DNA from 3 places in the Buttiauxella sp. WJP83 genome. Region 3 is predicted to be linked to each of the others. Evidence: predicted binding sites of a transcription regulator. Region 3 holds the regulator's gene; each other region holds the start of a gene.
What was found. Region 3 encodes sigma-54, which starts transcription at its own class of promoters, with help from an activator protein. Its sites were predicted from a motif close to GTTGGCACANNTTTCGCTNT; they were not measured.
Positions count from the first base shown of each region.

Region 1: the regulator sigma-54 is predicted to act here: its motif matches at 2,390-2,409, upstream of OH773_RS07770 (branched-chain amino acid ABC transporter substrate-binding protein).
Region 2: the regulator sigma-54 is predicted to act here: its motif matches at 2,271-2,290, upstream of glnK (P-II family nitrogen regulator).

Region 1 covers NZ_CP110080.1:1,674,218-1,678,450, reverse strand. Annotated here, with positions in the region: gene livM (high-affinity branched-chain amino acid ABC transporter permease LivM) at 1-12, opposite strand, end outside; gene OH773_RS07775 (ABC transporter permease subunit) at 24-938, opposite strand; gene OH773_RS07770 (branched-chain amino acid ABC transporter substrate-binding protein) at 1,115-2,236, opposite strand; tRNA gene OH773_RS07765 (tRNA-Asn) at 2,753-2,828, shown strand; gene dgcJ (diguanylate cyclase DgcJ) at 2,960-4,233, shown strand, end outside.
Region 2 covers NZ_CP110080.1:3,629,748-3,633,980, reverse strand. Annotated here, with positions in the region: gene OH773_RS16810 (SmdA family multidrug ABC transporter permease/ATP-binding protein) at 1-317, shown strand, start outside; gene OH773_RS16805 (SmdB family multidrug efflux ABC transporter permease/ATP-binding protein) at 310-2,088, shown strand; gene glnK (P-II family nitrogen regulator) at 2,342-2,680, shown strand; gene amtB (ammonium transporter AmtB) at 2,713-3,999, shown strand; gene tesB (acyl-CoA thioesterase II) at 4,166-4,233, opposite strand, start outside.
Region 3 covers NZ_CP110080.1:469,387-473,619, forward strand. Annotated here, with positions in the region: gene npr (PTS phosphocarrier protein NPr) at 1-238, opposite strand, end outside; gene rapZ (RNase adapter RapZ) at 235-1,089, opposite strand; gene ptsN (PTS IIA-like nitrogen regulatory protein PtsN) at 1,143-1,634, opposite strand; gene hpf (ribosome hibernation promoting factor) at 1,717-2,004, opposite strand; gene rpoN (RNA polymerase factor sigma-54) at 2,027-3,460, opposite strand; gene lptB (LPS export ABC transporter ATP-binding protein) at 3,508-4,233, opposite strand.

The DNA.
Region 1 (4,233 bases), 1.2 Mb from region 3:
TTCAGATACCATGCTTTGCTCTCTCATACTTTGGCTACCATAGGCCGGCCAAGCAGCCCTTGAGGACGGAAAATGAGGATCACCACCAGTAACCCGAACGAGAACACATCTTTATAATCTGAATTCACCATCCCGGAGAATTGCGCCTCAGCAATGCCGAGGATTAAGCCCCCCAGCATCGCGCCAGGCAACGAACCGATGCCTCCTAACACGGCCGCTGTGAACGCTTTGATACCGATAATAAAACCGGCGTAAAAATCAAAAGTGCCGTAGTTCATGGTGATAAGCACCCCTGCCAGCCCCGCCATCGACGCGCCGATAACAAACACGGTTGAGATAATACGGTCAGCATTAATCCCCAGAATCGAGGCCATTTTCCGGTCCTGCTGCACCGCGCGGCACATGCGCCCGAGGCGCGTATTGCCAATAACCCAGGTGAGCAGCAACATCCCCGTAAACGAGGCAATCAAAATAAAGACTTTGGTGTAGGTGATTTGCACGAACCCCTCACCAATATGAAAACGGAAAACGCCATCGAGCATCGTTGGGATCCCTTGCTGGCGCGGGCCCTGGCTGATTTGTGCGTAGTTTTGCAAGATGAGCGACATGCCGATTGCGGAGATCAGCGGCGCCAAACGAGTGGAGTTGCGAAGCGGTTTATAGGCGATGCGTTCAATCGTCCAGCCGTACACCCCCGTCACGACAATGGTGAACACCAGGGTGCCGAGGATCAGTAACGGAAACGAGTGCAATCCGAAGAATGACAGCAGCGCTAGCCCAATGGCGCACAGGTATGCGGAGATCATATACACTTCGCCGTGCGCGAAGTTGATCATGCCAATGATGCCGTAAACCATGGTGTAACCGATGGCAATCAGCCCGTAGACAGAACCCAGCGTTACGCCATTTACCAACTGTTGCAGGAAGAATGCGTCCATAGTCAGGCGTCTCTTTTTATGGCTGCTCCTGAAGACGCGGCCAGATTTATTATGGGCATAAGGCGTAGTTGTTGCAGCCAGTTTGGACCCGGCCAGCGCGCAAGAACCGCAGCGTACATAAAGTACGTGAGGATTCTGAGCACTGCCCGGGTTCAAAATGGCAAATAAAACAAGCCTTATTGGACTTCGGTGTACTTGCCCTTATCGTCCCACTGATAAACCACGTAATCCGACACCTTCAGGTCACCTTTACTGTCCCAGGCTTTTTTGCCCATGACGGTATCAACCGGATTGGCTTTCAACCAGGCACTGGCTTTCGCTGAATCGGTACCGCCGGTGGCTTTGAATGCCGCAGCAATGGCCTGGACTGACGCGTAGGAATAAAGGGTGTAGCCTTCTGGCTCGAATTTACTGGCGCGGAATTTGTCGATAACGGCTTTGCCTTCCGGCAGCAAACGCGGGTCTTTACCGAACGTCATATAAATGCCGTTAGTGTATTGCGGGCCACCAGCAGCCGTGACCATCTCTTCGTTGACAATACAGTCGCCGGAGAAGAATTTGGCCTGGACACCCTGCTCACGCATCTGACGAACCAGCGGCCCTGCTTCCGGATGACAGCCCCCGAAGAACACCACATCAGGTTTTTGCGCACTGATTTTGGTCACAAGCGCGTTAAAGTCTTTTTCACCGCGAGACAAACCTTCATACATCACGTCATTCACACCGCGTTTTGCCAGTGCCGCTTTGGTCGCATCCGCCAGCCCCTGCCCGTAGGTATCTTTGTCATGAATAATGACGACGCGTTTGGCTTTGAGCTTATCAATGATGAAATCGCTGGCGACCTGGCCTTGCTGGTCATCGCGCCCACACATGCGGAACATGTCATTCATTTTGCGTTCGGTAATGAGCGGGTTAGTTGACCCTGGGGTGATGGCGATGATCCCTGCATCGTTATACACCTCAGAGGCCGGCATGGTGGATGATGAGCAGAAATGGCCTACCACCGCTTTGACTTTATCCTGGTCAACCAGGCGGTTAGCCACTGAGACAGCCTGTTTAGGTTCGCAAGCATCATCCCCCTGAACCAGTTTGATTTTTTCGCCGTTGATCCCACCCGCGGCGTTAATGTCTTCAGCGGCTTGCGTCGCGCCATGCCAGTATTGATCGCCATAGGTCGCATTTGGCCCAGTGAACGGCCCCGCGACACCAATAACAATATCGGCCTGGGCGGAGAACGCCGTCACCAGGCAACCTGCCAACACAAGAGAAAGAGGACTTCTGATTAATTTCAGCGACATTTGAATGTTCCTTAGCAAAAAAGCAAAGAGGTTTATGCACAACGGTTTAAGAGCCATTTCAAAAGCAAAAACGCGAACAAAATGCACTAAATGGATGACATCCTGACAAATTCCTGTGGCGGGGTTTCCCTACGTTTTCACAGCCAAAAACATTAAGCAAAATGGTTGCCAACGTGACTGACTGCATGCCAATGTTTCGACATATGTCAGTATAGAGCGCCGTTGTAAGCGGCCAGGGACAACGCAATGAAATTACAGCGGCGATCACATCTGCTTAACAATAAAGCAAATAAGTTGAGATATTGGACGCTTTGCACCAATAAAGAACACAAATAAAGAAGGGTTAATATTCATTAAAGCAATGGGTTCGAGCGGAATAAGGGTCTGGTGATTCTGATCTGCGCAATTCGGCTTAAAACTCAACAAGTTGACTATAAAGAAAGCAAACAAAAATCTTTTTCGTGAACCCTTTGACATCCCCCCCGTGAATCGCTAATATGCGCCCCGTTAACCGATTCCTCTGTAGTTCAGTCGGTAGAACGGCGGACTGTTAATCCGTATGTCACTGGTTCGAGTCCAGTCAGAGGAGCCAAATTCGAGAGCTCGCTTAGGAAACTAAGCGGGCTTTTTTGTTTTTGTTGGTTTTGACGGCCGACTAAGCGAGAAAAATAGCGTGCTATACTTGCCCTTATTTTGTGGTGGTCAAACAGGGAGTGAACCATCTTGTCCAGGCAAAAATATATTAGTGCGGTTGTATTAATCTTGGCTTGCACCACTTCACTTTTCGCCGCTCTGGTGTTCCATGAAGCTCGCAATTTGCAGAACTATATGGAATATGTCGCCGAGAATGGCAAGTCAGCCCTTTTCCATGAAGAGTCCATTAACCAGAATATCGCCAACCGGCTTTCGCGAGCATTTTTTTCCTCGAGACCCTCAGGGAATCCTGGCGAAAGTGAACGCCCTGATATCTGCCAGCATGTTGAAACCGTAGGGGATATTTCCGGATTCAACCTTGTGGCAAAAACCATGAAAAACCTGGAGGGAACCCTTCAGACTCGAAACCCTTCCTGTGAAGAATGGGGCAAAGACCTGGGAGCCTTATCCGTTATTCATGAAGCTGAAAACGGTGCATTACCGAAATACAGTTTTTCAAATTATACCGGTTACGCCTTCAGGAATATCAGATACTACATCGACCTTTCACATAACTACATTTACATCAACCGATTGGTTAATACGCGTGACTATACCTTCAGTAACTGGTTAGAGAACAATGGTCGCGGAATCAATATCATTCGTAGCGGGCACACCATTACCATTGATGACAATGCGCTCAATGATCTTTTCCAGGGTGCCACCATTGTTTCTCATATTTACCAGGATGGTTACACAAAAAATAATATCATCAGCATGCTGACTCCGGTGTTCCTGAACGATAAGGTGAAAGGCATTCTGATTACTGACGTTAACATTAATGATCTTGCTGTTTCGTTTAAAACGGTAGACAGACCGCTACTGTGGAAATTTCTGTCTTTATATGTGACTGACAATGCCACCGGGTCAAATATCATTTTCCATGAACCGATTATAAAATCTTTTGATTTAATTAATTATGAAGGCACTATCAGCCAGTATTACACCCTGCATATTAAGCTGGATGCTATTTATGTCATTATTGCTAATCTCTGGTTGGTTTTGCTTTACGTTATGACGACCTGGATTTTATGTCGCTATGCCCGTAATCAACTCATGAGGCAAGCTGCGTTATCAAGGGACAACATGACTGACGCGTTGACCGGACTGTACAACAGAAAAGTCATCACGCCTGAATTTGAGCAAAAAATTCGTACTCTTGTTGACAGGAATGTTCCCGTTACGGTTATTGCGATTGACAGTGATGGGCTGAAAAAAATAAATGATACCCTGGGCCACCATATGGGTGACAAAGCAATACAATCACTGGGTTTAGCACTGCGCAATGCCATTCGCAAAAGCGA
Region 2 (4,233 bases), 1.5 Mb from region 3:
TACTCGATGCGGAAATCTTGATCCTCGATGATGCCCTTTCAGCCGTCGATGGACGAACCGAGCACCAAATCCTGCATAACCTGCGTCAGTGGGGCGAAAACCGCACGGTAATTATTAGTGCGCACCGTCTGTCGGCATTGACCGAAGCCAGTGAAATTCTGGTCATGCAGCACGGGCATGTTGCCCAACGTGGCAATCACGATGTGTTGGTGGGAATGCCGGGTTGGTATCGCGACATGTATCGTTATCAACAATTGGAAGCGGCGTTGGACGATGCGCCAGAAACGACAGCAGACGAGGAACCCGCCAATGCGTAAATCAATACAGCAATGGCCAACCATAAAACGCCTGCTGGCTTATGGCTCACCGTGGCGTAAACCGCTCGCGGGCGCGGTGGTCATGCTGTGGATTGCTGCCGCCGCCGAAGTTAGTGGCCCGATTATCGTGAGCTACTTCATCGATAATATGGTTTCTGAGCATCGTCTGCCTGTCGCGGCGGTCGCGGGGCTGGCGACCGCCTATCTGCTGCTGTCTATCTCGGCTGCGGGGTTGCATTACTGGCAAGCGTTATTGTTTAACCAGGCTGCCGTTGGCGTGGTGCAGAAGCTTCGCACTGACGTGATGGATGCTGCATTGCGTCAGCCGCTTAGCACCTTTGATACCCAGCCTGTTGGGCAATTAATTTCCCGCGTCACCAACGACACCGAAGTGATTCGTGACCTTTACGTGACGGTGGTTGCGACCGTATTGCGAAGTGCTGCGTTAATTGGCGCAATGCTGGTGGCGATGTTCAGCCTCGACTGGCGCATGGCGTCGGTGGCGGTTTGCATCTTCCCAGCAGTTATTATCGTGATGTTCATCTACCAACGTTACAGCACGCCGATTGTTCGCCGGGTACGCAGCTATCTGGCTGATATCAACGATGGTTTTAACGAAGTCATCAATGGGATGAGCGTTATCCAGCAGTTCCGCCAACAAGCGCGTTTTGGCGAGCGTATGAATGCTGCCAGCCGTTCGCACTATCTGGCGCGGATGCAAACCCTGCGACTGGATGGTTTTTTACTGCGGCCGCTGCTGAGTTTGTTTTCAGCGATGGTACTGTGCGGCTTATTGATGCTGTTTGGTTTTACCTCGGTCGGGACAATCGAAGTTGGTGTGTTATACGCATTTATCAACTATTTAGGGCGTCTTAATGAACCCCTGATCGAACTCACCACCCAACAATCGATGCTGCAACAAGCGGTGGTGGCGGGTGAACGTGTGTTTGAACTGATGGACGGTAAGCGTCAGGATTACGGCAACGATAATCGCCCGTTGGAAAGTGGCCGTATTGAAGTGGATAACGTGTCGTTTGCCTATCGCGGCGACAGACTGGTATTGCAGGACATCAACCTTGATGTTCCCGCGCGCAGTTTCGTCGCGCTGGTAGGGCATACCGGCAGTGGGAAAAGTACGTTGGCTAACTTGCTGATGGGCTATTACCCACTCACCAGCGGTGAGATTCGTCTTGATGGTCGCCCGCTGGACACGCTGAGCCACGGCGTGTTGCGTCAGGGCGTTGCGATGGTGCAACAAGATCCGGTGGTGTTGGCGGACTCCTTCTTTGCCAACGTAACGCTTGGGCGCGACATCAGCGAAGCGGCAGTCTGGCAGGCGCTGGAAACGGTGCAGCTCGCAGAACTGGCGCGCACCATGAGTGAGGGGATTTATACGCGTCTGGGTGAGCAGGGTAATAATTTGTCTGTCGGCCAGAAGCAATTGCTGGCATTGGCCCGTGTGCTTGTGGATGCGCCGCAGATTTTAATCCTCGATGAAGCGACAGCAAATATCGACTCCGGCACCGAGCAGGCCATTCAGCATGCGCTGGCCGCGGTCCGTGAGCACACAACGCTTGTGGTGATTGCTCACCGTCTGTCCACGATTACTGATGCCGACACCATTCTGGTGTTACACCGTGGGCAAGCGGTTGAACGCGGCACGCACAGTGAACTGCTGGCGCAACAAGGCCGCTACTGGCAGATGTATCAACTGCAACTAGCGGGTGAAGAATTAGCGGCGGCTACTCGTGAGGAGACCGCGACGGCCTGACGCACCAAAAACACGCATAAACCCAATGGGCATCCCCGTTGGTGCAGAAAAGAAACGCACCATGCACTTAAATGGTGCGTTTTTATTATCTAAGAAATTTCTTAATCCCAGTCATCGTAATTTCCAGCCATTGAATCCTTATACCGCGCGGTTTAACGCGCTGAAAATGCCTGTTTTTCATTTTTGGCATGGCCTTTGCTTTATCTAAATCGTGTTGTAGAGGCAATTACCCAATTCTGACTGGAGGGGATCTATGAAGCTGGTTACCGTGGTTATCAAACCGTTCAAACTCGAAGACGTACGCGAGGCGCTGTCTGCAATCGGTATTCAAGGGCTGACCGTGACCGAAGTTAAAGGTTTTGGCCGTCAGAAAGGTCACGCAGAGTTGTATCGCGGTGCTGAGTACAGCGTCAATTTCCTCCCAAAAGTGAAAATTGATGTGGCCATTGCCGATGACCAGCTCGACGAAGTCATTGATGTCATTAGCAAAGCTGCCTATACCGGCAAGATTGGTGATGGCAAAATTTTCGTTGCTGAACTGCAACGCGTCATCCGCATTCGTACCGGCGAAGCCGACGAAGCCGCACTGTAATCGTCTTGCCACTCGTGAAAGGGATGGAAAAAATGAACAAATTAGCCTCTATCTTAGGCGTTGTAGCCCTGGCACTTGCGCCATCAATTGCTCTGGCAGCACCAGCGGTGGCCGATAAAGCAGACAACGCCTTTATGATGATTAGCACCGCGATGGTGCTGTTTATGACAATACCTGGGTTAGCACTGTTTTACGGCGGCTTGATTCGCTCTAAAAACGTGCTGTCGATGTTGACGCAGATAACGGTCACATTTGCACTGGTTTGCGTGCTGTGGGTGGTATTCGGTTATTCACTGGCCTTTGGCACCGGCGGCAACTTCTTCGGTAATTTCGACTGGCTGTTGCTGAAAAATATTCAGCTCACCGCGTTGATGGGGTCTTTCTACCAATATATTCACGTTGCGTTCCAGGGCTCCTTCGCGTGTATCACCGTGGGACTGATTGTTGGCGCATTAGCTGAACGTATTCGCTTCTCTGCGGTGCTGATCTTCGTTGTGATTTGGCTGACGCTCTCTTATGTGCCGATTGCACATATGGTGTGGGGTGGCGGTTTACTGGCAACGCACGGCGCGATGGACTTCGCGGGCGGTACAGTCGTACACATCAACGCCGCGGTGGCGGGGCTGGTGGGGGCTTACCTGATTGGTAAGCGCGTGGGTTACGGTAAAGAAGCGTTCAAACCGCATAACCTGCCAATGGTGTTTACCGGCACAGCCATCCTGTACTTTGGCTGGTTTGGCTTCAACGCAGGTTCTGCGAGTGCGGCAAACGAAATCGCAGCACTGGCCTTTGTGAACACGGTTGTGGCAACAGCAGCGGCAGTCCTTGGTTGGGTGTTTGGTGAGTGGGCATTACGTGGCAAGCCTTCTTTGCTGGGCGCGTGTTCTGGTGCTATCGCCGGTCTGGTTGGTATCACTCCAGCGTGTGGTTATGTCGGCGTCGGCGGTGCACTGATTATCGGTATCGTGGCCGGTCTGGCGGGGCTGTGGGGCGTAACCCTGCTGAAGAAATGGCTGCGTGTGGATGACCCTTGCGATGTGTTTGGTGTCCACGGCGTGTGCGGTATCGTAGGTTGCATCATGACCGGTATCTTTGCATCAACCTCTCTGGGTGGCGTGGGTTATGCAGAAGGCGTGACCATGGGCCATCAGGTACTGGTGCAACTGGAAAGTATCGGTGTGACGATTGTCTGGTCCGCAGTGGTTGCGTTCATCGGCTTCAAGGTTGCTGACCTGACTGTGGGTCTGCGTGTACCAGAAGAGCAAGAGCGTGAAGGTCTGGATGTGAACAGCCACGGCGAAAATGCTTACAACGCATAATTGTTTCCCCTCACCCTAACCCTCTCCCAAAGGGAGAGGGGATTGGCCGGTTCTCATCTTCGCGAGGGAGAGGGGATTGGCCGGTTTCCATCTTCACCCGGGAGAGGGGATCGATCAGTTTCCTCCCTCTCCTAGGTGAGAGGGCCGGGGTGAGGGCGTCCTGACCCTAACCTCGCTTACGCATCACACCTTCCTGCACCGTTGACGCCACCAACACGCCATCGCGTGAATAAA
Region 3 (4,233 bases):
TAACGGCGTTCAATGCTTGCTCTTCTTCAGGGCCGGTGACTTCAATTTCAATGTGGCCACCTTTGGCAGAATCCAGCATCAGTAGTGCAATGACGCTATTGGCTTCTGCTTCAGTGCCTGCTTCATTGCGCAGCATGACCTCAGCGTCAAAGCTTTGTACCAATTCGAACAGCTTCATTGCTGGGCGTGCATGCATGCCCAGTTTGTTGGTTATTTCAACGGTCTGTTTTACGGTCATGTTTTGCGTTTTTCCAGCGTACGGTGACGAGATTGCACGTTTTTGCCACGAGAGCGGAAATAGTCTGCCAATTGCTCAGCAATATAAACTGAACGGTGTTTACCGCCGGTACAGCCAATCGCCACTGTCAGATAGCTACGATTGTTGGTTTCCAGCATGGGTAACCATAGCTCAAGATAGCTACGTGTCTGGTAGATAAAATTGTGCACTTCGGTATGACGGTCGAGGAACGCAGCCACAGGTCTGTCCAAACCCGTCATCGGACGCAGTTTCGGGTCCCAGTGTGGGTTTGGCAGGAAGCGTACGTCAAACACATAATCCGCATCAATCGGAATACCGTGTTTAAAGCCAAAGGATTCGAAGACCATGGTCAGTTCGCGTTCACGCTTACCAAGCAGGCGAGTACGCAACATTTCCGCGAGCTCATGCACTGACATCTCAGAAGTATCAATGATCAGGTCGGCTCTTGATTTCAATGGCTCCAGCAAATCACTTTCTTCATCTATCGCACTTTCTAGCGATAGATTTTTACTTGAAAGCGGATGCAGACGGCGAGTGTCACTATAACGACGAATCAGCGTGTTGCGGTCGGCATCAAGGAACAATAATTGCGGCGAAAAGGTATCAGGCAGGTTAGTCATTGCCTGTTCAAAAATTTCTGGGTTTTCCGGCATGTTACGCACATCAATGCTGACTGCCGCAGAAATTTGGCGCTCTGCGAGAGTTTTGGCAAGATCAGGCAACAGTACCACTGGCAGGTTATCTACACAGTAGAATCCCATATCTTCTAACGCGCGCAAGGCTACAGACTTCCCTGAACCAGAGCGGCCGCTGACAATCATCAGCACCATGTCATCACTCCCCCAACTTCTCTTGCTGTGGCTTTCGCATGACCGCAGCCAGATTATTCACTTTCACTACCTTGTTCTGTTTCGGTAATGATCTGATAAAGCTCTTCATCGCTCTGTGCGGACCGCAGGCGTCGGCAAATCGTTTTGTCAGCCAGACGTTTCGCGACCAATGACAAAGTATGCAAATGCGTTTTTGTTTGATCCGCAGGAACAAGCAGCGCAAACATCAGGTCAACCGGCTGATTATCGATAGCATCAAAGGCGATAGGGGTTTCCAGTTTAATAAAGACCCCGACAGCACGAGTGGTATCTTCTTCCAGTTTTCCATGAGGGATGGCGATACCATTACCGATACCGGTACTGCCCATTCGTTCGCGCGTCAACACAGCCTCAAACACCACTTGTGGTGGCAGGCCGAGCTGTTTTGCTGCCAGTTCACTGATGATTTCCAGTGCACGTTTTTTACTCTGGCAATGTACATTGGTACGGGTACATTCCTTGTTCAGGACATTACTAAGTTGTAGAGCAGAATCGTTGTTCATCATAAGTTCACCTAAGCACCCTGTTATGCTAACGGCCCGTCACTTAGCGTAACAGGCCGCAGGGTTGTAACAGTTGCCCGGATTATCAGTGTTGTTTTAGTTTATCTTTATGTTTGGTTAACTGGCGTGCCAGTTTATCAATCAAACCATCAATCGCCGCATACATATCCTGGCCTTCCGCGCTGGCATGAATTTCACCACCATTTACATGTAGCGTTGCATCGGCAATATGCGTGACTTTTTCCACTTTTAACACAATATAGACTTGGTTAATTCTTTCGAAGTACTGCTCCAGTTTGGCAAACTTCGTACTCACAAAATCGCGTAGTGCGTCAGTGATTTCGACGTTATGTCCTGTAATGTTGAGCTGCATAGTGTCTTCCTTATCGGTTAAGTCAAACCAATTGCTTACGCTGATTTGACGGTGGTATGGATAAAGACTCTCGGTACTTCGCAACGGTGCGGCGTGCCACCATGATCCCCTGATCGGATAGCATAGTCGTTAACTTGCTATCACTCAGTGGTTTCGCAGGGTTTTCCGCAGCAATTAATTTCTTCACCAATGCACGAATTGCCGTCGAGGAGGCTTCGCCCCCACCTTCGGTATTAACATGGCTTGAGAAGAAATACTTCAATTCAAATATACCGCGTGGGCTATGCAGGTATTTCTGCGTGGTCACACGGGAAATGGTCGACTCATGCATCTCGACCACCTGGGCGATATCAGCGAGAACCATCGGTTTCATGTGTTCTTCGCCAAGTTCAAAGAAGCCCTGCTGTTGCTCTACAATGCAGCGGCTGACGCGCAGCAGCGTGTCGTTCCGGCTTTCCAGACTTTTAATCAGCCACTTTGCTTCTTGTAAGTTACTGCGAATAAACTGCGAGTCGCTGTCATTGCGGGCGTTGGTGCCCATCGCAGCGTACTGCTGGTTTATTTTCAAACGTGGAATGCTGTCGGCGTTCAGTTCTACGGTCCAGCGACCCTGTACTTTTTTCACCAGCACATCCGGAATGACATATTCCGGTTCGCTGGTCTGAATAGATTGTCCTGGGCGCGGGTCAAGAGATTGAATCAGGCACATTGCCTCTTTCAATACTTCCTCTTTCAGACGCGTGACGCGCATCAGGCTGCGGAAATCATGGTTGGCGAGCAGATCCAGGTGATCGCTGACAATCAAGCGGGCTTCGGTTAGCCACGGTGTTTCGCGGGCGAATTGCGAAAGCTGTATAAGCAGGCAGTCACGCAGATCGCGTGCGGCGACACCAACAGGATCGAAACGTTGTACGCGTTTGAGTACCGCTTCCACTTCGTCGAGGGTGATTTCGTCATCACCCATGCTTTCCAGAATTTCTTCCAGAGAGACCGTGAGGTAACCCATTTCGTCAACGGCATCGACAATAGACGTCGCTATCGCTGTGTCGGTGTCTGAAAACGGGGTGAGATCGACCTGCCACATTAAATAATCTTGCAGCGTTTGTGTCGTTTCACCCTGATAAACCGGCAATTCATCGTCAATGTAATCTGTTCCGGTTCCTGATGGCGTGCCCGCGGTGTAGATTTCATCCCAGCTGGCATCCAGCGGTAACTCGTCGGGCATCTCTTTTTGTTCGAGTGCCTCGCGAGTATCTAACGCTTCATCTTCACGAACTTCCTGAGTCTCAATTTCTTCATGCAGATCGGTTTGCTCAAGCAGTGGGTTACTTTCCAGTGCTTGCTGAAGTTCTTGCTGTAGCTCTAACGTCGACAGTTGCAACAGACGAATTGCCTGCTGTAGCTGGGGGGTCATAGCAAGTTGTTGGCTAAGCCTTAATTGCAAACCTTGCTTCATATTCAGAGCGAGCTTCCTCAGGTGTACAGAATTATGGGTCTACCCTATCAGAGTCTGAACTCTTCGCCCAGATACACGCGCTTAACATGCTCGTCTTCCAGGATTTCAGCTGGTGTGCCATGGGCGATTAAATGGCCCTGGCTTACGATGTAAGCACGTTCACAAACAGCCAGCGTTTCACGTACGTTATGGTCAGTAATCAGTACTCCGAGACCGCTGTCGCGCAGATGCTCGATGATTCGCTTGATGTCGATGACGGATATTGGGTCAACACCGGCAAAAGGTTCATCCAGAAGAATAAATTTTGGATTAGCCGCAAGTGCGCGGGCAATTTCAACACGGCGGCGCTCACCACCAGACAATGACTGCCCGAGGTTATTGCGCAAATGTTCGATGTGGAACTCTTCCATCAGCTCATTAGCGCGGTCTTCACGCTGCTCAACAGAAAGGTCGTCACGGATTTGCAGCACGGCCATCAAGTTATCGAACACACTTAAACGGCGGAAAATCGATGCTTCTTGCGGTAAGTAACCGATGCCGCGACGAGCACGAGCATGCAACGGCAGCAGACTAATATCTTCATCATCAATAATGATGTTGCCTGCATCACGCGGCACAATGCCAACCACCATGTAAAAGGTCGTGGTTTTCCCGGCACCGTTCGGGCCAAGTAATCCCACAATTTCACCAGACTTAACAGTCAGGCTGACATCTTCAACAACGCGGCGGCCCTTGTAGGCTTTGGCGAGATTTTTTGCAATTAAAGTAGCCAT